Regions from separate parts of the Shewanella polaris genome, predicted to be linked through region 3. Evidence: predicted binding sites of a transcription regulator. Region 3 holds the regulator's gene; each other region holds the start of a gene.

Region 1 (6,249 bases), 230 kb from region 3:
GCGATAATGCGGCAGCGGCATTAGCGTTGCTGGTATTATCAATCTCGGCTATTGCTGGTGCTACAGAATGGCTCACAACGAACTCTGACCCGAGATGAACACGACTGATACTAATAATACTGGCATGACGCCCTTGCTCACTAGTGGCACGAAGTGCTGCACGGCTTAACACATGCTCTAACTCGCGCACATTACCAGGCCAATGATATTGCGTTAACTGATCAATTGCTGTTTGTTGTAATCTTAGTTTAGCGACCCCAAGCTGATGTTGGCTTTTTTCTAAAAAATAGCCCGCCAGCAAAATAACGTCTTTACCACGTTCACGTAATGGCGGCACTGGAAGAGGGTATACACTCAAGCGATGATATAAGTCTGCCCTAAAGCGACCTTCTTTGACTTCAAGCTGTAAATTACGGTTGGTTGCGGCCACAATTCTGACATCCACCACAATAATATTGTCGCTACCGACACGTTGAATTTCACCATTTTGCAATGCACGTAATAACTTAGCCTGTACCGCAAGTGGTAACTCACCCACCTCATCTAAAAATAACGTACCACCATCAGCCAATTCAAAACGGCCACGACGATCGCTTACCGCACCAGAATATGCGCCTTTTACATGGCCAAATAGTTCACTTTCAACAATGCTTTCTGGCAATGCTGCACAGTTAATTTGCACTAGCAGTTGCTCACTGCGACGTGATTGCTGATGAATACTTTTGGCAACCAGCTCTTTACCCACACCAGTTTCACCAGTAATTAATACCGATAGATCGCTGGCGGCAACGGTATTTATCTCTGACAATAAATTCGTAATGACGGCACTATTACCAATAATAGTCGACGGTCCCGTTGTGGCTAACATGTGTTGAGCCACTTGATGGTTGCGCTCAACTTGAACCTCTAACGCTTCAATATGTTCACTGGTTTTAATAGCAGCAGCCACAGCAGCAATATAAGCGCGGGTTTCTGTTGGGTTAAGCGAATCAAAGCTACCCGCTTTCATCGCGTCTAGGGTTAAAACGCCCCAAGCTTTACCATCAATAAAAATGGTACTGCCCATGCAGTCATGCACGTGCAATTGTTCACTACCATCATCGACTAAACCGTCGTAGGGATCGGGCAGTGTCGATTCAGCATCAAAGCGGGTAATGTGTGGGTTGGCCAAAATCTGCTGTAAACGTGGATGGTGGTTAATCGAAAACTGTCTGGCGAGAGCTTGTTGCTTTAACCCTACAACGGCTACTGGCACTAAGTGGTCATATTTAAGTTTCAACAAGGCCACCACATCACATGGGATAGCGCGCTGAATCGCTAAAATCAGCCGTAAGTATCGTTCCGATTTTATCAGGTCACGATTTAAGTCTTCTACAATGTCTATAAAGGGAACAATATTCATAACAAGTCAAATCAACCTAATTTAGGTTAATTTGACATACTTATTGATCTAGGTCAAATTAACCTTTAGAGATTTTATCCTTTATAAATCAGGTTGATAAACATTGGCACGTTATGTGTAATGTCTAGAGATACAAGGTAATTGATTGAAGCTTATCGCTATTTTATATTCAAAAAGGAAATCATGAATGTTAGACACTGCAACTGTTCAAATTATTAAGGCTACCGTGCCAGCACTGCAAATTTACGCTAATGATATCACCAGTCATTTTTATCCATTACTGTTTGTACAGCATCCAGAAGTATTGCCTTATTTCAATCAAACTAACCAAGGCAAAGGCACTCAGCCTAAAGCGCTGGCAAATGCCGTTATCGCTTACGGCGCCAATATTGATGAATTGGGTAATTTGAGTGAAGCCGTCAGTAAAATCGTTCAAAAACATGTGGCATTAGGTATTTTACCTGAACAATATGACGCTGTTGGCAGCTGTTTATTGCAGGCAATTAAAACCGTACTCGGTGATGCAGCAACAGACGAAGTCATTGACGCTTGGGCCAAAGCTTACGGCCAATTAGCCAACATATTGATTAACGCTGAAGAATCAATTTACACCGAGAATGAACAGAAAGCCGGTGGCTGGCGTGGTGAGCGTGACTTCACATTAGTGAAACGTGTAGATGAAAGCTCGGTTATCACCTCTTTTTACTTTCAACCAGCTGATAATAACGGTTTACCCAGCTTTGAAGCCGGACAATTTTTAACCCTAGTATTTGACGATATTGACGGTGTATCGATGCGTCGTAACTACAGCTTGTCTGACGCTGCCGGTAAAGATTACTTAAGAATTAGCGTTAAACGTGAGCCAAATGGTGTGGTATCTAATCACTTACATGACAACATTCAGTTAGGCGATAAAGTAAAATTACGTGCCCCAAGTGGCGATTTCACCTTACGTAAAAACACCAAACCGTTAATTTTACTCACTGGCGGTGTAGGGATTACTCCTGCGATAAGCATGCTGAATACTGAAGCAGGTTCAGGCCGCGATATTCGCTTTATTCATGCGGCCATTAATAGCGATGTCCATGCGTTTAAACAGCATGTCGATCAACTTGCTACAGCCCACAACCACATTAAGCCGCTGTACATATACAGCCAACCAGAACCAGATTGCCAACCCCATGCAACAGGGTTTATTGATGCATCACTCATTGCAGAACAATTACCTGCTGACCGCGATGTAGAATTTTACCTGCTTGGTCCTACTGGTTTTATGAAAGCAGCATTGGCCATCGCAACCAGCTTAGGTGTACCAGAAAACCAAATTCATTATGAATTCTTTGGCCCATCTGAAGCATTAACCGCTTAATAGTTCAAGAAAAAAAGCCCTGAACATTAGGTCAGGGCTTTTTATTAACCTGTAGAATTAATCTTATTCAATCATTTTAATTACGTATTCGTCAGAACGAAATATCATCATCCAACTCGTTATTCCACTAGCTATTCAACTCGTTAAAAAATATTGAGTGAATGATCTTAAATAAACTGAATAGCGCACATGGTCAAATCATCCTGAAATTCAGAAAAACCACAAAACTGTTTCATTTGCTGCTCTAGAAACTCCAGCATCGCCTCGGGTTCATCAGGTGCTGCGCTGATTGCTTTTTCTAAGCGATCGAAACCAAATAATTCTTTGTGGGCATTTTGTGTTTCGATGACCACGTCTGTATACACAAACAAGATATCACCCACATCAACGCTAACCCGGTAAGTATCCCAATTTTGCTCACGCAGCACCCCAATCGGAATCCCTCCTTGATCAAGGGCTACCAGCCTGTTGGCTTTTTTCAAATAGGCATGAGGATGGCCGGCATTAGCATAAATAAGTTCTTTTTCTTTGAAATTATAACGCATTACTGTGGCGGTTAAAAAACTGCCACGCGGCTTTTTAGTGAAGAAGTGTTGATTGATATAATTAAGCACCTCTGAAGAACTACTGTTTAAATTTTTCGGTTCAAAAGTACGTAAAATAGCATCAATCATCGCAGTTTCTACTGCAGCAGCAGGGCCATGACCCGATACGTCGGCAATAATCATTCCTATATCGCCTTGGGCTTCTGGACGATTTTTGCCAATATCAACAATGTCTAAGTAATCACCACCCGCACCTTTCATTGCTTTATAGGTATAAGCCATTCTGACAGAACTAAGCTCAATACCTTTGTCTGGTAACATCAACTGTTGCAAGCGTGAAATCTCTTCTATCTCTTCGCGGATCCATACTTGGGCCGCATTGAGTTGTGAAGACACTTCAGAAAACTGGAAGCTTTTTAACTGATACATTAGCTTGAAATACAGTGAGCTAATATGGTGTGACTCATGGCCTGAGGGTGAATCAAGCAGGATAATACACTCATATAAGGTCGATTCTGTGCCAAAAGGCAGCCCCCAACACATCTTGCCATCATCATTTAATGGCAAAATTTCAGCAATGTTGTGCTGTAATCTCAAGGTTTGAAACTGCTTATAGAGCTTGCTGTAATGCTCATCGCATAAGGATGAAAAGTTACAGCTTATTTGGCCATTTTTTTTAATTAAGTAATAATTATAGTCACTTAACGTGATGGCTAAATTCGTTTTAAACCATAACGTTTCATCAATGATGCTGTTAGCTAACGCTCTATCAATCTTCAAGGGCAACCTTATCCTTGGGCTAATTTAGCTGTAAGGGCTTCGTTTAAGCCACTGACACCACTTTTTTTCAAGGTGCTTTGGTAATCATTGCTAAAGGTACGGATCATTGATAAACCTTCAGCAACAAAATCGTAAATTTTCCATTCGTTATTACGTTGATAAAGCTGATAAGAAACCGGAATGATATTTTCTTTGGTATGAATTTCAGTATCTACCGATGCATAAACCTTTTTCTTAATGGTTTCGCTGGTGTAATCAACCGTTTGATGATCATATTGTTCTAACAATACAATATAAGTATCGACTAACACCCCTTTCAATAACACCATAAATTGACGTTTTTCAGTATCGCTAGCTTGTCTCCAGTACTTACCTAACACGCGTTGTGCCGAGGCTTGTATATCTACATGCTTTTCAATCACATCACTGAGTGATTGTTTTTTCTGTTCAACTGACAATGCACTATCTGATGCAATACCAATGATATCTGCCACACCCAATTTAACGCGTTCGGTCGGTTCTTGTGCCGCTAAAGCTAAAGACGGCATCACTAACATCATAAGTAAAAAAATTATCGATTTCATTATTTATCCTGACTAAACATATATTTGCTAATTAACTCTTCTATGCTGATAGATGATTCAGTATCAATAAACTCATCACCATCTTCCATATTAATATCTGAACCACCGCTAGATATTTTAAGAAATCTGTCACCGATAATGCCAGATGTCCGAATAGAGGCGACCGAGTCATCAGGCACAGTAATCGTATTATCTAATGACACTTTCACCACAGACTCATACGCTTTAGGGTCGTAATTAATTGATTGAATTAATCCAACGCGTACCCCAGACATTTCAACAAAGGCACCTTCTTTTAAACCTGAAGAATTTTCAAATTTTGCCACTAAGGTATATTTACCACTATTGGTAACCGATGCCCCGCCAATGGTAACAGACATAAATACCAAGGCCCCAATCCCGAATAACACAAACAGGCCGACGAGAAAATTGACGTAATTATTTTTCATTGTTACCTCTAGTTATAGCGCTAATGAGCTAACGATGTAGTCACTAAACAACATTATAATTGCACTCATTACCACTGCCTGAGTGGTGCCATTACTGACGCCTTCTGCGCCCATATTTTTTTGGTTTAGGTGTAAATAATAGCCGTAATATAAAGGTATCCACATAATAAACAACCCAAATACTATCGACTTTATTTGACCGACCAGCACATCTTTAAAGCTAATCGTATCTAATACCCCTTGAATATATGCACCAGGACTTTCGCCTTGGATATGGATACCAACAATATAACCACCGCCAATACCCACCAAGTCAAACAAAGCCGTTAAAATAGGCACACAAATCAATGCCGCTAGTAGTCGTGGCAACATGACATAGCGGTAACTATTAATAGCCATGCAATCCAGCGCATCAAATTGTTGTTCGTTGCGCATAATGCCAATTTCGGAACAGGTGGCAGAGCCTACTCGTGCAATCACCATTAATGCGGTCATCACCGGACCTAATTCTTTAATCAGGCTCAAGGCAACCGCCGAACCTAATAAATCTACCGAGCCGAATCGCACTAAGGTATCGTAAAACTGCAAAGCCACTACCATACCGGTAAATAATGCAGCCACAACAATGACAATTAAAGACCGATTACCAATAAAGTATATTTGCTTAATCACTTGCTTAAATGACACTAGTCCAGTGAATAGGCTACTAACAATTCGTAATAAAAATAATGTCGCTAAGCCTAAACCATCAATATTTTTTCGAGTCGCTGCACCTAATTTACTGATCGAATTAAATAAGGTTTCCATTAATTTTTGTCCTTATTTAATAAACGATTAAAGTAAACCTCACCATCATCTCTGTGGGTGTTAGGTTGACGATTAATCATGTTTTGAATTCGTTCATCTGGTGAATTTTTAATATCATCAACAGTGCCGTTGGCTACCACTTCACCGCCAAATAAAACCACAACTCTATCGGCAATTTTAAACACACTTTCAAGCTCATGAGTCACCACGACTATAGTCATGTTCATGGCATCTCTAAGGGTTAAAATAAGCTCATCCAATTCTACTGCGGTAGTAGGATCGAGCCCTGCCGAAGGCTCATCAAAAAACAGTA
Region 2 (6,249 bases), 1.7 Mb from region 3:
ATTTACGTCATTAACAACAGGAACTGGTGTCACCTTCCAAATTGGTGCTGGTACTACAGAGCAGTTGTCAACACTTCTAGTCGCACCTGCAGCAGTTGGTGGTAATTTATTAACTTCTGCTGCAGCTCTTACAGCAATGGCTGATGTTGATACAAATATTGGCGAAGTTGGTACAGCTCGTTCAGTTCTAGGTGCTAGCATTAACCGTTTAGGTCATACATCATCTAACCTTGCTAGTGTAATTGAAAATACTCAAACTGCTGCAGGCCGTATCATGGATACTGATTTCGCAGTTGAATCTGCTAACATGACTCGTAACCAATTGTTAGTTCAAGCGGGTACTTCAATATTATCATCAGCTAACCAAAATACTGGTTTAGTGATGGGTCTATTAGGTTAATTTAACACCAGCCTAACTTTCCGATATTGAACAAAAAGGACCTCAGGGTCCTTTTTTATTGTCTTGCAATTATAAGTCTTACAACTGTTATAGAACTCATAATATGAAGATAATCACGGCAAGATCATTATAAATTAAACTTTTTGAATAACTCCTGATCAGATCAAGGAATAATAGTTTCCTTGGTAAATGACAATGAGCACTACTTTTCTGACACATTTTAATTCAATTACAGATCCTCGTATTGAACGTTGTAAAAAACATCAACTCATCGATATTCTTCTACTCGCTATCTGTGCAGTACTCTCTGGGGCCGAGGGGTGGGAGGATATTGAGGACTTTGGTCACCTTAAGCTTGATTGGCTAAAAAAATACGGTACTTTCCCAGCAGGTATACCAAAGCATGACACCATCGCCCGTGTTATTTGTCGATTAAAATCAAATGAAATAGAAAAAGCCTTTCAGTCTTGGATTTCATCTCTGATAGAAACGACAGGCGCTGATATTATTGCCATTGATGGAAAGACTGCACGACGCTCATTTACCACACAAGACCGAAAAACGGCATTACATACCGTGAGTGCATGGAGTTGCCAGCACCAATTAGTGCTAGGGCAAACCGCTGTTGATAATAAAACCAATGAAATAACGGCAATACCTGAGTTACTCGCGATGTTAGATATTGAAAACAGCATCATTACGCTTGATGCAATGGGATGCCAGCAAAGCATTGCAAAACAAATCGTCAAACAAAAAGCTGATTATATTTTCGCACTCAAAGGTAATCACTCAGGCATGCAGGATGAATTAGAAGCTTGGTGGCATAAAAGTCAACGAGAAGGTTTTGATGAAAATAACATGGATGAGCACATTGAAATAACCGCTGGACATGGACGTATTGAAACAAGAGCTTGCCAACAGTTATTGATAAACAAAGACTGGCTCGCTAAACCTTTCAGATGGTCAGGCTTGCAGAGTGTTATTAAGGTTACATCGCAAGTTCATGATAAATCAACGGGTGCAAATACGATAGAAACACGTTGGTATATCAGTTCATTAGGCCTAAATGCAGCGCAAGCGCTCAATGCAGTACGAAGTCATTGGCAGGTTGAAAGTATGCATTGGATGTTAGATATGACTTTCAGAGAAGATGAATCGAGAATACGGAAACAACAAGGCCACTGGTATTTAATGTGATGCGGAAAATTGCCATGGCTTTACTTAAACGAGATGATACAAAATCAGCTAGCATCGCGAGGAAAAAGAAAATGGCAGGGTTAGACGATGATTATCGCTCAACCCTGTTGGAGTCTGGAATTAAAATACGCTAGTCGTGGAGTAACCCCCATATAGAGATGTTATTTCATTCAGTAAAAAAGAACTTAGGTTCTTTTTTAAAGACTTTTTTGCTGTCAACTGCTCATCCATAAGTACAATAAATAATTAGAACTTGTTATATACTCTATAAACCATAGACGAATATTGACAGGTTTCTGGACCTTCAATGCTGCTTAATATGATTTTTACATACAACTGCAAAGTCTAATTTGTGCCATAAAAAATAAGACATTCCTAGCATCCATGGGGGTCAGATGCAGAGCAACATCTTCTTCATTTCTCTACCTTCAGCATCCATGCTGTCGTATTTTGAAAACATCTAACGAAGCATAAAGGACTTTGAAACCCGCCAGAATGGAGTTTCTCAAGTATTCCACTTTTGTGTTGCATCGACTTAAAAAGGGAGCAATCATATTTACACCAATGCGCTTTGAATTGTAAAAACTGAGAGACTCTGATCTGACCAGATATTTAATGAGATTGGTATGATTTTCCTAGCAGGACAGAAATCCCGCTGAATGGCCAGATAATTATTGGAATTAATATAACACATCTACAATAACAGCTTTAGATTTAACTTCTTAAGGTATTGATTTAATTTGTGTTTGTGGTAATTGTTGATGGGTGATGCAGTGATAGAAATGAAAGGGCATTTTGCTCCCTCATTAACTTTACCATAGCAATGAAAGGCGGCGTTAGTTTCATTACTCGGATTGAGTGGGATGATCATATGGTGCAGATACCTAAGAGAATAAAATCTTATGTCGACAACAAAAAGCGAATACAAATCATACTTTGGTATTGCTATAATCTCAACACTGTTAGAAATGACTTTTTAAGTTGAAACTTATCGAGATGTAATATCTGAGTTGTAAAATAATTGGATATTGTGTGGACGTGTAATCACATTGTTTAGAAATGAAATAGATTCAGTTCGTTTAGAATATGGACCGAATATCACTTTATATAAAATTATTGAAGCTATCATCATTCACTTCATTTGGTAATAATCAAAAGACTTACCAGAACAAATCAAGCGGTTGTTACTGTGTTATTTGCTATAGAGTAAATAAACCCTAATAAAGGCGAACCATATTTTTATCAATCTTAGCTCCGTTTTTCCTATGAAAGAGTAAAATGGAACTCGTTTAGTACAAACTAATTTTTTTGTCCTTTAAGATGCTATTGTTATGTAGTGTGTTGTTTTAGTTGGTTTTAATTTATTGAGCGTTATTGTTTTGACCTCGTTATGAGGTGGTTTTTTGTCTAACTAATAAATTTTTTTATTTCAGTTTCGTCTGTGAGTGTCGTTTTAATACTTTGGATAACAAAAAAACTTATTTTCTTGGAGTAACAATTATGCTTTCAGTACACACAAACTATGCTTCACTTGTTTCACAAGGTGCAGTTAATAAAAGTAACGACCTATTAACTTCAGCTATGGAACGTTTATCTACAGGTCTTCGTATCAACAGTGCTGCAGATGATGCTGCTGGTCTACAAATTGCTAACCGCATGAATGCCAACATCACAGGTATGCAAGCTGCAACCCGTAATATTTCTGATGCAACATCAATGTTACAGACTGCTGATGGTGCGTTAGAAGAATTAACTACAATCGCTAACCGTCAAAAAGAATTAGCAACACAAGCTGCCAACGGCGTGAACTCTACAGACGATTTGATTGCATTGGATGCCGAATATCAAGCACTAATTCTAGAATCTGCACGTATTACTGATAAAACCACTTATGCTGGTAATAACTTATTTACGTCATTAACAGCTGGTACCACCTTCCAAATTGGTGCTGGTACTACAGAGCAGTTGACAACAACTATAACTGCACCAACAGCAGTTGCTGGTGATTTACTAAGTTCTGCTAATGCTCTTACAGCAATGGCTGCTGTTGATACAAATATTGGCGAAGTTGGTACAGCTCGTTCAGTTCTAGGTGCTAGCATTAACCGTTTAGGTCATACATCATCTAACCTTGCTAGTGTAATTGAAAATACTCAAACTGCTGCAGGCCGTATCATGGATACTGATTTCGCAGTTGAATCTGCTAACATGACTCGTAACCAATTGTTAGTTCAAGCGGGTACTTCAATATTATCATCAGCTAACCAAAATACTGGTTTAGTGATGGGTCTATTAGGTTAATTTAACACCAGCCTAACTTTCCGATATTGAACAAAAAGGACCTCAGGGTCCTTTTTTATTGTCTTGCAATTACAAGTCTTACAACTGTTATAGAACTCATAATATGAAGATAATCTGATTGAGTTTAATAAAATAGGATTTATTTCAGTTATGGCGCTTAAGGGTCGTCTTATATTAAATAATGGGTCTACTCATGTTGATGAAAGAGGAAGTAAATCTTCCTTTTTGTTTGCTGAAACGGAAATGACAATAGCTTTAAACGTTAAGAAAACAAATTAAGCCTTTAATAAACAATTAGATAAATGTTGGTATGACACTTGCTCTAGCATAATATATGCGACTTAGAGTTGTGAAGTAGTTAAGTCAATGTAAAGGAGTTTCTATGATATCAGGTATGAGTTCGGCGCAATTTGCCCAACAATTAATTTCTGCCGATCGTGCAGGTAAAGATTATTATTATCAAAATAAGCTTTCTACTCAGAATACCCAACTTGATGCTTATGGGTTATTAGAAACGGCTATGAAGCAGCTCTCAACTAAGATGAGTAATATTGACTCTGATGCTTTTAGTAATAAAAAGGCTGAAATTAATAATGATTTTGCTAATGTGACAGTAACAGCTGCTGCTCCTAGTGGGAACTATGACTTGATTGTTACTCAGATGGCTCAATCTCATCAATTAACTAAAACCTATGACAGTGAAAACACGTTAATACCTGCTGTAGGGCTTTTTAGTATCCAACTTGGAAGTGATCCAGCAGACAAACTCACTATTGACTTAGCTACAATTAATGGCGGTGCAGACATCACTGTTAGCCAATTAAGAGATTTAATTAATAAGGATGTCTCTAATCCAGGAATGCAAGCATCTTTAATTCGCACCGGCGGTAAAGTAGAGTTAATGTTGTCGTCTAATAATACCGGGACTAGCAATAATCTAGCTGTGACTTTAGATGGTACCGATTTGGGGATGACTCAACGACGTGCCGCTCAAGATGCTGAATTAACCTTGAACGGTATTAGTATTACAAATAGTAGCAACTATCTTGATAACGTCATTGATGGTGTGAGTTTGGAGCTGGTTAAAGTCCATAGTGTTGGAGAGTCTAGCCAAATAAAAGTTGAAGATGACAGCGAGGCTACTACTAGTGCGGTTAATGATTTCGTTAATGATTTTAATACATTACTTACTCAAATTAATCAATTAAGTCGCTCTATGGGCAGTACGCTAGTAGATTCTACTGATAGTGATGATGAAGACTCCGTTACTGTGTCTAATAGCCAGTTAGGTGTTCTTAACGGAGACTCATCGGTAAGATTATTACAATCTCGTCTACAAGATGTAGTGTTTGCAATAGCCCCTAATGGTATGCGTCTTAGTGATATTGGTATAGAAATGGGCAGAGACGGCCTATTAAAAATGGATGATACAAAGTTTGAAACTGCATTGAAGGCTGATAGTGCTAAGGTTCAGGCTATGTTCAGCGATACAAACAGTTATATCGACAAGATTGATGCAGTACTAAAACCCTACACTGCGTTTGATGGTTTATTATCGATGAAAAAGCAAACTCTTGATGATCAAATAAATCGTATTCAAGACAGTATGGAACAATATGATTACCAAATGGATTTGAAGTATGGTGTGTATTTGGCTCAATTTACTGCAATGGAAGCCACCATTAATCAATTAAGTGCTGCCAGTAGCTTATTTTCCACAAATGAATAGAAAATGAAGAAAACAGGATAAACAAGAATGTTAAATGAGTACGATCCTTTTAATGCGTATCAACAGACCTCATTAAATTCAAGATTAGCGTCAGCCAATTCTCACGATATGGTTCGTATGCTATTGGAAGGTTTGCTGGAGGAGCTGGGTAGAGTGTCAGGGCATATGGAGCGTAAACAGTATGAAGCTAAGGGGATTAGCGTCAACAAATGCTTGAACATACTATATGGCTTGGACTCAATGTTAGATCTCGAAAACGGGGGGGAAGTCGCGACTAATTTGCACCGCTTATACGATTATTGCAGTCGTCAATTAGTGGCTGCTAGTGTTGAAAATGATCCCGAAACATTGGTTCCAGTGATTACAGTCATAATGGATATACGCGAAGGTTGGTCAAATCTCAATTGATATTAGTTAAGCGAATGGTCACTGATGTTATATTTTCTTGGCAGTGGCTGTTATCCTTGCTTGGGATGATGTTATACGCGGCTGTATGCGTGGAGTACTCCTATGTCGATAACAACACAGAGCGCCTATACATTGAATGTTAAAACCCAAAGAGTTGATACTCAACTTCCCAAAAATTATCACATCACAGTAGAGCAATGGCAACAGTTTGCTT
Region 3 (6,249 bases):
AACCGCATCAATGGATGGCATGCGTGATACCGCTATTGGTAACGTGTTGGGCTCCAACATTGCAAACATTACTTTAATTCTAGGATTAACGGCCTTATTTGGGGCTATTGGCGTAGGATCAAAAACCTTAAAACGTGAAATACCACTTATGCTAGCGGCCACAGTTTTCGCTGGTTACACCTTACATGATGGCGTGCTCACGCGTACAGAAGGTAGCATGCTCATCGTGTTACTTTTTCTGCTAATGGGATATTTCATATGGCAAGCGATTAAAGATAAAACACCCGATAACTTAGATACAGAACTTGAATCTGAGATCCCTAAAAATGTTCCAACCTTTCATGCTATCATTTGGCTAACTGTCGGTATTATATTACTTCCGGTTTCAGCCAGTTGGATGGTAGATGGCGCTGTGGGTATTGCAACGTTTTATGGGTTATCTGATCTGGTCATCGGCCTAACCATTATTGCAGTGGGAACAAGCCTTCCAGAATTAGCAGCCTGTATTGCTGGGGTGCTAAAAAAAGAAGACGACCTCGTCATTGGTAATATTGTTGGATCCAACTTATTTAATATTCTTGCAGTGTTGGCACTGCCAGGGTTAATTTCCCCTGGTGAAATAGATGCCTCAGCCAGTGGAAGAGACTTCTATATGGTCTTAGGTACCAGTACTGCATTAGCCGTTTTAGTATTATCTAGTGGTGCCAAACAACAACTAACCCGTTGGCATGGTGCACTATTATTAATCACCTTTATTGCGTACCAAATTGTTGTATTTCAATCTCATTAGATTGGAGCATTAAGGTAAAGTATTAAGTTAAAAGAGAGATTCACATGGTAAATCAAACTCAATTTCGTCAATGGGGCCGTAAAGTCATTGATATTGAAAAAGCTGCCTTAGATAATTTATATCAATACGTGGACTCAGTTGAGTTTGGCCAAGCGTGTGAACTCATCCTACAGTGCAATGGCAAAGTCATTGTTATGGGGATGGGGAAATCGGGTCATATCGGTAATAAAATATCAGCAACTTTTGCCAGTACTGGTACACCGGCATTTTTTGTACACCCAGGAGAAGCCAGTCATGGTGATTTGGGCGCATTAGCAAAAAATGACATTGTGCTCGCCATTTCCAATTCTGGTGAATCAAGTGAAATACTCACCTTGATGCCTGTGATACAGCGCATGGGGGTTCCGGTTATTGCGGTAACGGGCAAGCCAGACTCCAACATGGCACGTTTATCCAAAATCCATTTATGTATTCAGGTTCAAGAAGAAGCTTGTCCACTTGGATTAGCACCAACCTCAAGTACCACTGCAACGTTAGCAATGGGTGATGCATTAGCCATTGCATTATTGCAAGCAAAAGGATTTACTCGTGATGATTTTGCCTTGTCACATCCTGGCGGTTCTTTGGGAAGAAAATTATTGTTGAAAGTAGATGATGTCATGCATAAAGGTGATGATTTACCCATAGTCCATAATGATATTTGTATTACTGAAGCACTTTACGAAATATCCAAAAAAGGTCTTGGCATGACCGCAGTCGTCGATAATGATAATAAGCTAGTGGGTATATTTACCGATGGAGATTTACGTCGTGTCATCGATGCAGAAGTGAACCTGAGAACCACTCCGATAGCACACGTAATGACCAAAAACTGTGTGACCAGTCCTGCTGGTATTTTAGCTGCACAAGCACTGCAAATTATGGATGAAAAAAGCATCAACGGATTGATTGTCGTCAATGAAAAACACCAACCGATCGGGGCATTAAATATGCTCGATATGGTTAAAGCTGGAGTCATTTAATCATGTCAGAATCAACCTCGTTTCGCCAAGGATTATACGGTCCCATCAGTAATGATGTGTGGTTACGCGCTCAAAAAATTAAACTATTAATCTGTGACGTCGACGGTGTATTTTCCGATGGCCGTATTTACCTCAGTAATGCTGGCGAAGAACTGAAAGCCTTTCATACTCGCGATGGCTACGGAGTGCGTTCTATCATCACAAGTGGATTTCATGTAGCTGTGATCACTGGGCGTAAATCCAAAATAGTAGAAAACCGCATGACGGCATTAGGTATTACGCATATTTACCAGGGGATTGACAATAAATCCGAACCTTTTGAGCAACTTATGTCTTTGTATAATGTGAGCGCCGACGAAGTCGCTTACATTGGTGATGACATGGTTGATCTTCCCGTGATGAAAGCCGTAGGACTAGCAGTATGTGTCGGTGATGGCCATCCGTTTGTAAAACAACAATGCCATATGACAACGACCCTAAATGGCGGACACGGTGCACTACGTGAACTGACCGACTTATTACTATTAAGCCAAGATAAATTTGCCACTGCTCATGGTATGAGTATATGAATAGAGTCACGCTAGGTATTGTAGTTTTTTTTGGCCTTGCTTTAATACTATACTGGCAAGCACAAATAAAGCGCAGTGAAATGGAGGCCGTGAAAGTTCGCGGAATTGAGCGTCCAGATTTTATTGCAAATAACCTTCAAACCACTGAATTTAATCAACTCGGTTTTGTAGAAAGTCGAGTCAGTGCCGAGCACATGGAACATTATGCTTCTACTGACGTCACTCACTTTACCAAACCTATCTACCTCATTTATCCTGAAAATGGTAAAGCACAGTGGCAATTAAGTGCAGACCGAGGACGATTAAATAAAAATACCAGCAAAGTCATATTAGAAAATAATGTTATTATTGATGCTATTGATATAGAAGAACCCCTACAATCACTGAGCACCCAAGCCATTACTGTGGATTTAACCACTATGATAGGTACCTCGCAGGAGATGGTGTATATCAAAGGAAAAGGGTTTATTATTCAAGGCTTAGGCCTACATGCAGACTTGAATTCGCAAAAATTATCGCTACTCAGCCAGGTAGAAGGGAAATATGAGCCACATTAATCGTCTCCACACTCGCGCCAATGTTATGTTATTAAGTAGCATACTTTGCCTACTGAGTTTGCCTGCCATGGCTAAACAAGGTGATCTTATGCAGGAGTTAAAAATTGCCGCAGTAAGCCAGTCTGCCGACATTAAAAACAATCAAATTGTCTTTAATGGCCCGGTTACCATTGTTCAAGGCTCGATTAATATCAATGCTGATCAGCTGCGGGCATTTACCCCCGAAAACAGCACCAGTAAAAGACTTATCGCCACTGGTTCGCCGGCAACGTTTTCACAAGAATTAGATGACGGCCAAATAGGTACCGCCAGTGCCGACGAAATTACTTATGATCTTGCCAGCACCACGCTCACATTAATAGGCAATGCCAAGCTTGAGCAATCAGGAAGCCAAGTTACTGGTAACAAAATTAAGTACAATATCAATGCACAAGAGTTGATAGCTGAAAGTACAGGTAAGGGACAAGATCGGGTCATCACGATTATTCAACCTGAAAACTTCCAAGATGAAACCGCGCCGAAGCAAAAACTCCCTGAAATCCCTGTTAACAAGCAGAACAAACAATGACCCAAATAACCTTAACCGCTGAAAATTTAGCTAAAAGCTATAAAGCTCGTCAAGTTGTTAAAGATGTTAGTTTAACGGTTAAAACTGGCCAGATAGTGGGTCTTTTAGGCCCTAATGGGGCGGGTAAAACAACCACATTTTATATGGTTGTCGGCTTAGTAAAAAGCGATAAAGGTCGGATCTTAATTGATAATGACGATCTCACCGCCGATCCAATGCATCTTCGAGCCCGTAAAGGTATTGGTTATTTACCGCAAGAAGCCAGCATTTTTCGTAAGCTCACTGTACACGACAATATTATGGCCGTGTTGCAAACTCGCAAAGAGCTCAACAACGACCAACGAATTGAACAACTTGAGCATTTGCTAGAAGAATTCCACATTACCCACATTCGCGATAATCAAGGCATGTCGTTGTCGGGTGGAGAACGTCGTCGCGTTGAGATTGCACGCGCATTAGCTGCTAATCCAAAATTTATTTTACTCGATGAACCCTTTGCTGGTGTTGATCCTATTTCAGTTATTGATATTAAAAAAATTATCCAACAACTGAAAAGTCGCGGTTTAGGGGTATTAATTACCGACCATAATGTTCGTGAAACGTTAGATGTTTGCGAGCGGGCCTATATTGTTAGCCAAGGTAATTTAATTGCTGAAGGTACACCTGATGAAGTATTGAGCAATCAACAAGTTCGAGCTGTGTACTTAGGTGAACAATTCAAGCTATAGTTAAGTTACGGGTCTTTTAAACTATCTAACTCGTTTTGTTGAACGTTAACTAAATAACGTTAAATGTCATTGATGTATGTAACAATCAATACAGTATTTTAGATTGTCATTTTTATGGAAATCATCTAGGGATAAGCGGTAAATGAAAGCGTCACTCCAACTCAAAATGGGTCAACACTTAACCATGACCCCACAATTGCAGCAGGCTATTCGCTTACTGCAATTATCGTCATTGGAGCTACAGCAAGAAATCCAACAAGCATTGGATTCAAACCCATTGCTTGAAATAGAAGATGAGTTTTCAGAAGCAAAAAACTCCGCAAAAGAAAATCGAGACCAAGCTGATACCGACTTTAGTGACAACAGCAGCGTTAATAAAGAAAAAGACACCTCTACAGTTGACACTGCAGAGTCTATAACCAAAGAAACCATGGATGATCTAGCCATGGATACGACATGGGACGAAGTGTATACCGCCTCCCCAATGTCAGGTTCAGGCAGTGCGAGCATGCGCGACGATGACATGCCATTCCAAGGTGAAACCACTGAAGGTCTGTATGAGCATTTAGAATGGCAAAAAAATCTTACTCCCTTTTCTGAGACCGATTTAGCAATTGCCACCGCTATCATTGATGCTATTGATGAACAAGGTTATTTAACCCAAAGTACCGAAGATATTCTCGAAGCAATGGGCGATGAAACCGTTGAACTAGATGAAGTTGAAGCCGTATTAAAGCGCATTCAACACTTTGATCCTGTTGGTGTAGCGGCTAGAGATTTAAGCGAGTGCTTATTCATCCAATTAGCGCAATATGCCAACACAACCCCCCATATTGATAATGCTCGTCTGCTGATTAAAGACTATTTAGATTTAATTGCCGGGCGTGATTTTAGATTGTTAATGCGTAAAACAAAGCTAAAAGAAAACGAGTTGCGTGACGCTATCACCCTAATCCAGTCACTTAATCCTCGTCCAGGTTTATTAATTACTGCCGTAGATGACGAATACGTCATACCCGATGTTACGGTACTAAAGAAAAATGGCCGATGGGTTGTAGAGTTAAATCCTGACAACATGCCAAAAATTGGCGTTAATCAACAATACGCCGCCATGGCGCGAAGCAGTAAAAATCCGTCGGATAGTCAATTTATTCGAGGCCACTTGCAAGAAGCTAAATGGTTTATTAAAAGTATTGAAAGCCGTAACGACACATTACTCAAAGTGGCCAATTGCATTGTACAATTTCAACAAGGTTTCTTTGAATATGGCGAAGAAGCCATGAAACCAATGGTATTAAATGATATCGCTGAAGCTGTAGAAATGCATGAATCAACCATTTCACGGGTGACTACCCAAAAATACATGCACACCCCACGAGGACTGTTTGAACTAAAATACTTCTTCTCTAGCCATGTCAGCACTGACGATGGCGGTGAATGTTCATCTACTGCAATTCGTGCTTTTATCAAAAAATTAGTTGCTGCAGAAAACCAGCAAAAACCGCTGAGTGACAGTAAAATGGCCCAACTTCTGGCTGAACAGGGCATAAACGTTGCTCGTCGTACCATTGCAAAATATCGTGAAGCAATGATGATTCCACCGTCTAACCAACGTAAGAGTTTATAACCTACAAGGCAACGGAATATATTCATGATAAATTTTCAAAGCTTGAACGACACTCCGATCAGAGCCATAATGCAAACGTTGCGCTCAATGTATAAAAGTTACAACAAAGATCAAAAGCCAGTAAAATCACAGATGGCATAGTGATGTTTGCCATGTCAGAATGTACTGATATGTATACTGCAATAGACGCCCTGATCGATAAGCTCAACCGTCAGGTAATTAAACACCAACAGAAGTATACACAACACTAACGATGGAACTTTGTACCATTCTGCGACCGGAGTGCACTACCTGTGCCACCCCGGGCAGTAAGAAAAAAGTACTGGAACTCATCAGCAACTTAGTCGCTGCCCAGTACCCACCCCTATCTTCGCAAGAGGTTTTTGAA
Region 4 (6,249 bases), 820 kb from region 3:
AACGTACTCAACTTGTCGGGCAAAACAGACTAGAGTTGCTATTGTTTAGGCTTAATGGCCGCCAAAGATTTGGGATTAACGTATTTAAAGTGAAAGAGGTGTTGCAATGCCCACCACTGACTACTTTACCTAAATTAAACCGTTTTGTTAAAGGTGTTGCTCATATTCGTGGGGCAACCATTTCTGTTATCGATTTAAGTGCGGCTACGGGTGGGCGTCCACTGACATCGACCGAAAATTGTTTTATTATCATTTCAGAATACAACCGAAGCGTTCAAGGCTTTTTAGTGAGCTCTGTTGAACGTATTATCAACATGAACTGGGAAGCGATTATGCCTCCTCCACAAGGTTCGGGTCGTTCATCATATTTAACGGCTGTCACTGAAATTGAAGGTGAGTTAGTTGAGATTTTAGATGTTGAAAAAATTCTCGATGAAATTTCACCGGTTAAGACTTCTATCAGTAAAGAGGTCAATGAAACATTAACCATTGATAGAGATCAACATTATCATATTATGGTTATTGATGATTCAACAGTGGCTCGTAAACAAATTATTCGCTCATTAGAGTCCTTAAATCTACAAATTGATACTGCCAAAGATGGTAAAGAAGCGTTACTTAAACTGAAAAGTATAGCGACTGAAATGGATGATGTATCTGTTGAAATCCCGCTTATTATTTCTGATATTGAAATGCCTGAAATGGATGGTTATACACTAACTGCAGAAATTCGCGATGATCCAAAATTAAAGAACATAAAAGTAGTATTGCATACATCATTAAGTGGTGTGTTTAACCAAGCAATGGTAGAGAAAGTAGGGGCTAACGACTTTATTGCCAAGTTTAACCCTGATGAATTAGCCGCAGCGGTTAACAAACATTTGAGCTTATAAAGCCAATATTGATATTTTAGTTCATAAGCTCGTATATTTAGGAAGATAATGTGACAGATAAATCACTTGCTGAAGCAGAGTACAATCAATTTAGGCTGTTTTTAGAGCAGCATAGCGGTATTGTGTTAGGTGAGAATAAACAATATTTAGTGCGCAGTCGTTTAGCTCCACTGATGGGAAAGTATAATTTACCTTCTTTATCTGAGGTGGTTAAAAAGTCAATGAAACCGACAGAACGTCAATTACGCGCTGAAGTGATAGATGCAATGACGACAAATGAAACCTTATGGTTTCGAGACCGTTATCCATTTGAATTACTGCACAATACTCTGTTACCTGAGTACAGTAAGCTTGGTCGACCATTGAAAATATGGTCGGCGGCGTGCTCTTCTGGGCAAGAACCTTATTCTTTAGCCATGACTGTGTTGGAGTATCAGCAACGTAAACCTGGTGCTTTACCGGGGGGGGCTGCTATTCAGGCAACTGATTTGTCACCTTCAATGTTAGAGCGTTGCAAGAATGCTGAATATGATGGTTTAGCCCTAGCTCGCGGTTTGTCTGAAGAACGTAAACGTCAGTTTTTTGATACCTTGCCGTCAGGCAATATGAAAGTGAAAGATAATGTTAAGCGTTTAGTTAATTTTAGGGCGCACAACCTCCTTGAAAACTATAGTCTATTAGGCAAGTACGATATTATATTTTGCCGTAATGTCTTGATTTATTTTGGGCCAGAGGCAAAAGCTAAAATTTTGCGGCAATTTGCTGCCGCACTTAATCCAAAAGGGATTTTATTTTTAGGTGCGTCAGAATCTCTTGCGGGTTTGAGCGATGAATTTAATATGGTTCGTTGTAACCCTGGTATTTATTATCAAAAGAAAGTTTAGGTAAAATAATAGCTTAACCTAATTATCATGCCGGCATTCGTCGGCATGTTTGTTTTTATCTTTTTATTCGTAAAAAAATTAATTATTGGCATAACCTTTGCTTTATTCCTATCAGTTAGCTGATGGAGGCAATTTTATGGCGATTAATTTCGATAATGCATTAGGTGTTCACCAATACTCATTGGGCGTAAGAGCTCAAAGAGCAGAAGTGATTTCAAGTAATATCGCCAATGCCAATACTCCTCATTATAAAGCTAAAGATGTTGATTTTGCTTCTGCGATGCAAGCGGCAAGCTCACATCAGAAGGGCTTGAGTATGAGTAAAACCACAGATAAACATTTCGATTTAACGGCATTAAGCCAACAACATGTTCAATATCGTGTACCCAACCAAGCCGATACCGGTGATGGTAATACAGTCGACACGCAAAAAGAGCAAGCAGCATTTATGCAAAATGCGCTGGAATATCAAATGTCATTAGGGTTTCTTGAAAGTAAATTTTCTGGCATGACTAAAGCATTGCGGGGTGATTAATTATGAGTTTATTTAATATTTTAAATGTATCTGGCTCGGGTATGTCTGCGCAATCTGTGCGGTTGAATACCACCGCCAGTAATATTGCCAATGCGGATTCTGTATCGAGTAGCGTAGATAAAACCTATCGTGCACGTCATCCCGTTTTTGAAGCCGAATTAATGAAAGCCAATAGCCAGCAAAATGACTCACCAGGAGTCACTGTTAAAGGCATTGTCGAAAGTGACAAACCATTGCAAAAAGAATATTCACCAGACCATCCAATGGCAGATAATGAGGGGTTTATCTACAAACCCAATGTTAATGTAATGGAAGAAATGGCAGATATGATTTCTGCATCACGCTCTTATCAAATGAATGTTCAAGTGGCTGATGCGACTAAGACTATGTTGCAACAAACACTAAGGATGGGTAAATAGTATGATTATTCAAGGAGGTAACAATGAGCCTCGTTAATGCTTACAGTCAGTCTTTACCGCAACAGTCCAGTAGCGCTTCTAATACCAGCGCGACCACAAAAAGCTCGGTACAGACAAATACAACGACGACTACAACAGGTAATGTTTTTCTAGATAGCATCCGTTTACCTGAAGAGAGTGCGATCCCTGAAGCTAATGATCAGATGTTACAGCAAGAAGATTTTTTTGCTTTACTCAGTCAGCAGTTATCGATGCAGGATCCATTTGAGCCCGTTGACAATGACCAAATGATTGCGCAAATGGCATCATTCTCGACAGTCGATGGTATTTCAAATCTCAATGATGAAATTCTTAACCTTAATACTGTCATGAGCTCAAGCCAAGCGTTACAAGCTTCAAGTTTAGTTGGACGTAAAGTGCTTATTCCTTCTGATACTGGCGCTATATCTACTGAAAGCCCTGAGATTAAAGCTGTGATCAGTACACCATCGGCAATCGAGTCTATTACGGTTAGGGTGGAAGATGAATCCGGCCAGCTTATTAAGAGTTTTACTGTTGATGGCAGTGAAGGCGGCAATGTTGATGTCACTTGGGATGGTTTAGATAAAAATGGCGAACCTGTTGAAGCAGGTAATTATGCCATTAAGGCCAGCGGTAAAGTGGATGGAACATCGGAAGATTTAGCGGTATCGACTTATGCCCATGTTGCCAGCGTGTCTTTAGGCACAACGGCAACAGGAGCCATTTTGAATTTGCGTGGAGTAGGCGGAATTAAGTTATCTGACGTACTCGCAGTATCCGAAACATAGAGTATGACCAACAATAGATTATTGGTCGTATTTATAAATGAATTAATTGTGAGAGGTGAACTATGTCATTTAACATCGCATTGAGTGGTATTGCTGCCGCGCAAAAAGACTTAAACACTACCGCGAATAATATCGCTAACGTGAATACCGTCGGTTTTAAAGAATCTCGTGCAGAGTTTGCTGATGTGTATGCAAATTCAATTTTTGCAAACAGTAAAACAACAGTGGGTGGTGGTGTTACCACCACGCAAGTTGCCCAACAGTTTCATCAAGGTAGTTTACAATTTACCAGTAACTCGCTGGATATGGCGATAAGTGGTAGCGGATTTTTTGTTACTTCATCAGATTTAGATACACAGGATCTATCTTATACTAGAGCCGGTGCATTTAAAGTTGATTCAGATAATTATATGGTTGATTCAGCAGGTAATTTTTTACAAGGGTTCCCTGTAGATGACGATGGTAACTCTACATCGGTGAGTTTAACAACCACAGATCCAATCCAAATTCCGGATACTGCAGGTAGCCCAGTGCAAACAGAAAGTGTTGGCTTGCAGATGAACCTTAATGTGGGTGAAGATGCATTAGACCCAGCTAGTTTTGACCCAGATGATTCTGATACATTCAACAACTCTACTTCGGTAACCATTTATGATTCACTCGGTGAATCGCATATTATGACTACCTACTTTATTAAACCTACCGCAGGTTCATATACAGGTGAAAGTAACTGGGTAGCTTTTTATGCAGTAGATGGTGAGCCGGTTGATGTTGCAACTGGTGCTGGTAGTTATGATACGGATACCGATGGTGATGGTACCGTTGATGGATCTGGTACCGCATCAGCTACCAACCCAAGCGGTGTTGGAACATGGTCTGGTGCTGTGCTTAAATTTAACTCTACTGGTACTTATACTGGCAGTGACCCAGCTACTATTACCACAGAGGCACTCGGTACTGGTGGTGCAGAGGCTTTAGGCCCTGGAGCCGATGGTACTCAAACGCTTACAATAAGCTTTAATAACCCAACTCAGTATGCTTCTCCGTTTGAAGTGACTGAGTTAACTCAAGATGGTATTACCGTTGGTCGATTAACTAATGTTGGTATTGGTTCAGATGGTTTGATCACCGCCAGTTACAGCAATGGTTCAACGGTTCCGTTAGCACGGGTGGCATTAGTGCGTTTTGCTAACGAGCAAGGACTCACTCAAGTGGGTAATACGTCTTGGCAAGCCAGTTTAGCTTCAGGTGATGCATTAGCTGGTGAAGCTAACAGTGGTACTTTTGGTAGTATAAATTCATCAGCTCTTGAACAATCTAACGTAGATTTAACCACTGAGCTTGTTGATTTAATCTCGGCTCAGCGTAACTTCCAAGCCAACTCGCGTACGCTCGAAGTTAACAATACTTTAAATCAAACAATCTTACAGATCCGCTAAGTTTACGTTTACCTTAAAAATTTATGCTTATCTGATAAAAGGTGTTGCCGTTTACGGCAACACCTTGCCTTTACCCTTCTTGTTATAACTCATCCTTATTACTCCCCCCTCGTGTTGATTGATTGTTTTTTGACACTTACAGTGACTCACTATTTGTTATTCTTATTTAATTTCAGTTAATTACATTTCTTAAAACTCCATCAGCCCTCATTGGCATGATGATTGCTTGTTCTGTATATATAGTATTTTTACTGAAAGTTTGACGGAGCAACAAATGGACAAATTTCTTTATATTGCCATGAGTGGCGCAAAGCAAGGGATGAATGCCTTAGCGGTAAGTGCTAACAATCTTGCCAACGCCAATACTGATGGATTTAAAGCTGACATGGTCCAAGCCCGTTCAATGCAGGCATTTGGTGAAGGTTTGCCTACACGGGTATTTTCAATGATGGAAAGCCCAGGCAGTAATTTTAACGGTGGTCCTATTAAAACTACTGGTCGCGATCTTGATGTTGCGGTTAAGGGTGATGGCTGGCTTGCTGTGCAAGCAGCTGATGGTTCAGAAGGCTACACCCGTGCAGGCAGTTTAAAAATTGACAGTACAGGTATGTTGTTAAATAGCAGTAACCGTCCGGTGATGGGGACGTCAGGTCCAATTGTGTTACCTATTCCTGTTGAAAAAATAGAAATTTCGGCCAACGGCATTATTTCAGTACGTCCGCAAGGAGCAACAGCTGAAATAGTCGAAGAGGTCGCCAGGATTAAATTAGTTAATCCTGGTAATGAAAACCTAATGCGCGGTGAAGATGGTTTGTTCCGTCTTATTGCGGGTGGTAATGCACCAAATGACCCTGGGGTTGAAGTGGAAAGTGGTGCCGTTGAAGGCAGTAATGTCAACTCAGTGCATGAAATGGTCGCCATGATTGATATTCAACGTCAATACGAAATGCAAGTCAAAATGATGAAGAACGCTGAAGAAATTGATCGGGCGTCCACTTCCTTGATGAGAATTAGTTAGGAGTAATTATTATGCATCCAGCGTTATGGATAAGTAAAACCGGTGTCGATGCCCAGCAAACCAACATTGCCGTTATTTCTAATAACGTGGCTAACGCCAGTACTGTTGGGTTTAAGAAAAGTCGTGCGGTATTTGAAGACTTACTTTATCAAACGGTTAATCAAGCAGGTGGTGTTAGCTCAGACAACAGCAAGTTACCGAATGGTTTGAACATTGGTGCGGGTACCAAAGTGGTTGCCACCCAAAAAATGT

What was found. The regulator sigma-54, encoded in region 3, starts transcription at its own class of promoters, with help from an activator protein. The targets are predictions, from matches to a motif close to GTTGGCACGNNNNTNGNNT.
Region 1: hmpA (NO-inducible flavohemoprotein) is a predicted target of sigma-54. The motif match lies at 1,505-1,523, and genes of this name have one in related genera.
Region 2: fliD (flagellar filament capping protein FliD) is a predicted target of sigma-54. The motif match lies at 4,203-4,221, and genes of this name have one in related genera.
Region 4: flgB (flagellar basal body rod protein FlgB) is a predicted target of sigma-54. The motif match lies at 1,862-1,880, and genes of this name have one in related genera.

The regions. Positions count from the first base shown of each region.
Region 1 is NZ_CP041036.1:4,243,439-4,249,687, forward strand. It holds gene norR (nitric oxide reductase transcriptional regulator NorR) at 1-1,402, opposite strand, end outside; gene hmpA (NO-inducible flavohemoprotein) at 1,590-2,771, shown strand; gene FH971_RS18550 (PP2C family protein-serine/threonine phosphatase) at 2,939-4,096, opposite strand; gene FH971_RS18555 (MlaC/ttg2D family ABC transporter substrate-binding protein) at 4,105-4,680, opposite strand; gene mlaD (outer membrane lipid asymmetry maintenance protein MlaD) at 4,680-5,129, opposite strand; gene FH971_RS18565 (MlaE family ABC transporter permease) at 5,142-5,936, opposite strand; gene FH971_RS18570 (ABC transporter ATP-binding protein) at 5,936-6,249, opposite strand, start outside.
Region 2 is NZ_CP041036.1:1,026,051-1,032,299, forward strand. It holds gene FH971_RS04510 (flagellin N-terminal helical domain-containing protein) at 1-400, shown strand, start outside; partial or broken gene FH971_RS04515 (ISAs1 family transposase) at 596-1,731, shown strand; gene FH971_RS04520 (flagellin N-terminal helical domain-containing protein) at 3,098-3,898, shown strand; gene fliD (flagellar filament capping protein FliD) at 4,281-5,627, shown strand; gene fliS (flagellar export chaperone FliS) at 5,655-6,035, shown strand; gene FH971_RS04535 (hypothetical protein) at 6,138-6,249, shown strand, end outside.
Region 3 is NZ_CP041036.1:4,010,277-4,016,525, forward strand. It holds gene FH971_RS17490 (calcium/sodium antiporter) at 1-790, shown strand, start outside; gene FH971_RS17495 (KpsF/GutQ family sugar-phosphate isomerase) at 835-1,812, shown strand; gene kdsC (3-deoxy-manno-octulosonate-8-phosphatase KdsC) at 1,815-2,381, shown strand; gene lptC (LPS export ABC transporter periplasmic protein LptC) at 2,378-2,938, shown strand; gene lptA (lipopolysaccharide transport periplasmic protein LptA) at 2,925-3,506, shown strand; gene lptB (LPS export ABC transporter ATP-binding protein) at 3,503-4,234, shown strand; gene FH971_RS17520 (RNA polymerase factor sigma-54) at 4,377-5,861, shown strand; partial or broken gene hpf (ribosome hibernation-promoting factor, HPF/YfiA family) at 5,858-6,112, shown strand; gene ptsN (PTS IIA-like nitrogen regulatory protein PtsN) at 6,115-6,249, shown strand, end outside.
Region 4 is NZ_CP041036.1:3,193,034-3,199,282, reverse strand. It holds gene FH971_RS13890 (chemotaxis protein CheV) at 1-893, shown strand, start outside; gene FH971_RS13885 (CheR family methyltransferase) at 944-1,777, shown strand; gene flgB (flagellar basal body rod protein FlgB) at 1,914-2,312, shown strand; gene flgC (flagellar basal body rod protein FlgC) at 2,315-2,731, shown strand; gene flgD (flagellar hook assembly protein FlgD) at 2,755-3,540, shown strand; gene flgE (flagellar hook protein FlgE) at 3,603-4,979, shown strand; gene flgF (flagellar basal-body rod protein FlgF) at 5,254-5,997, shown strand; gene flgG (flagellar basal-body rod protein FlgG) at 6,009-6,249, shown strand, end outside.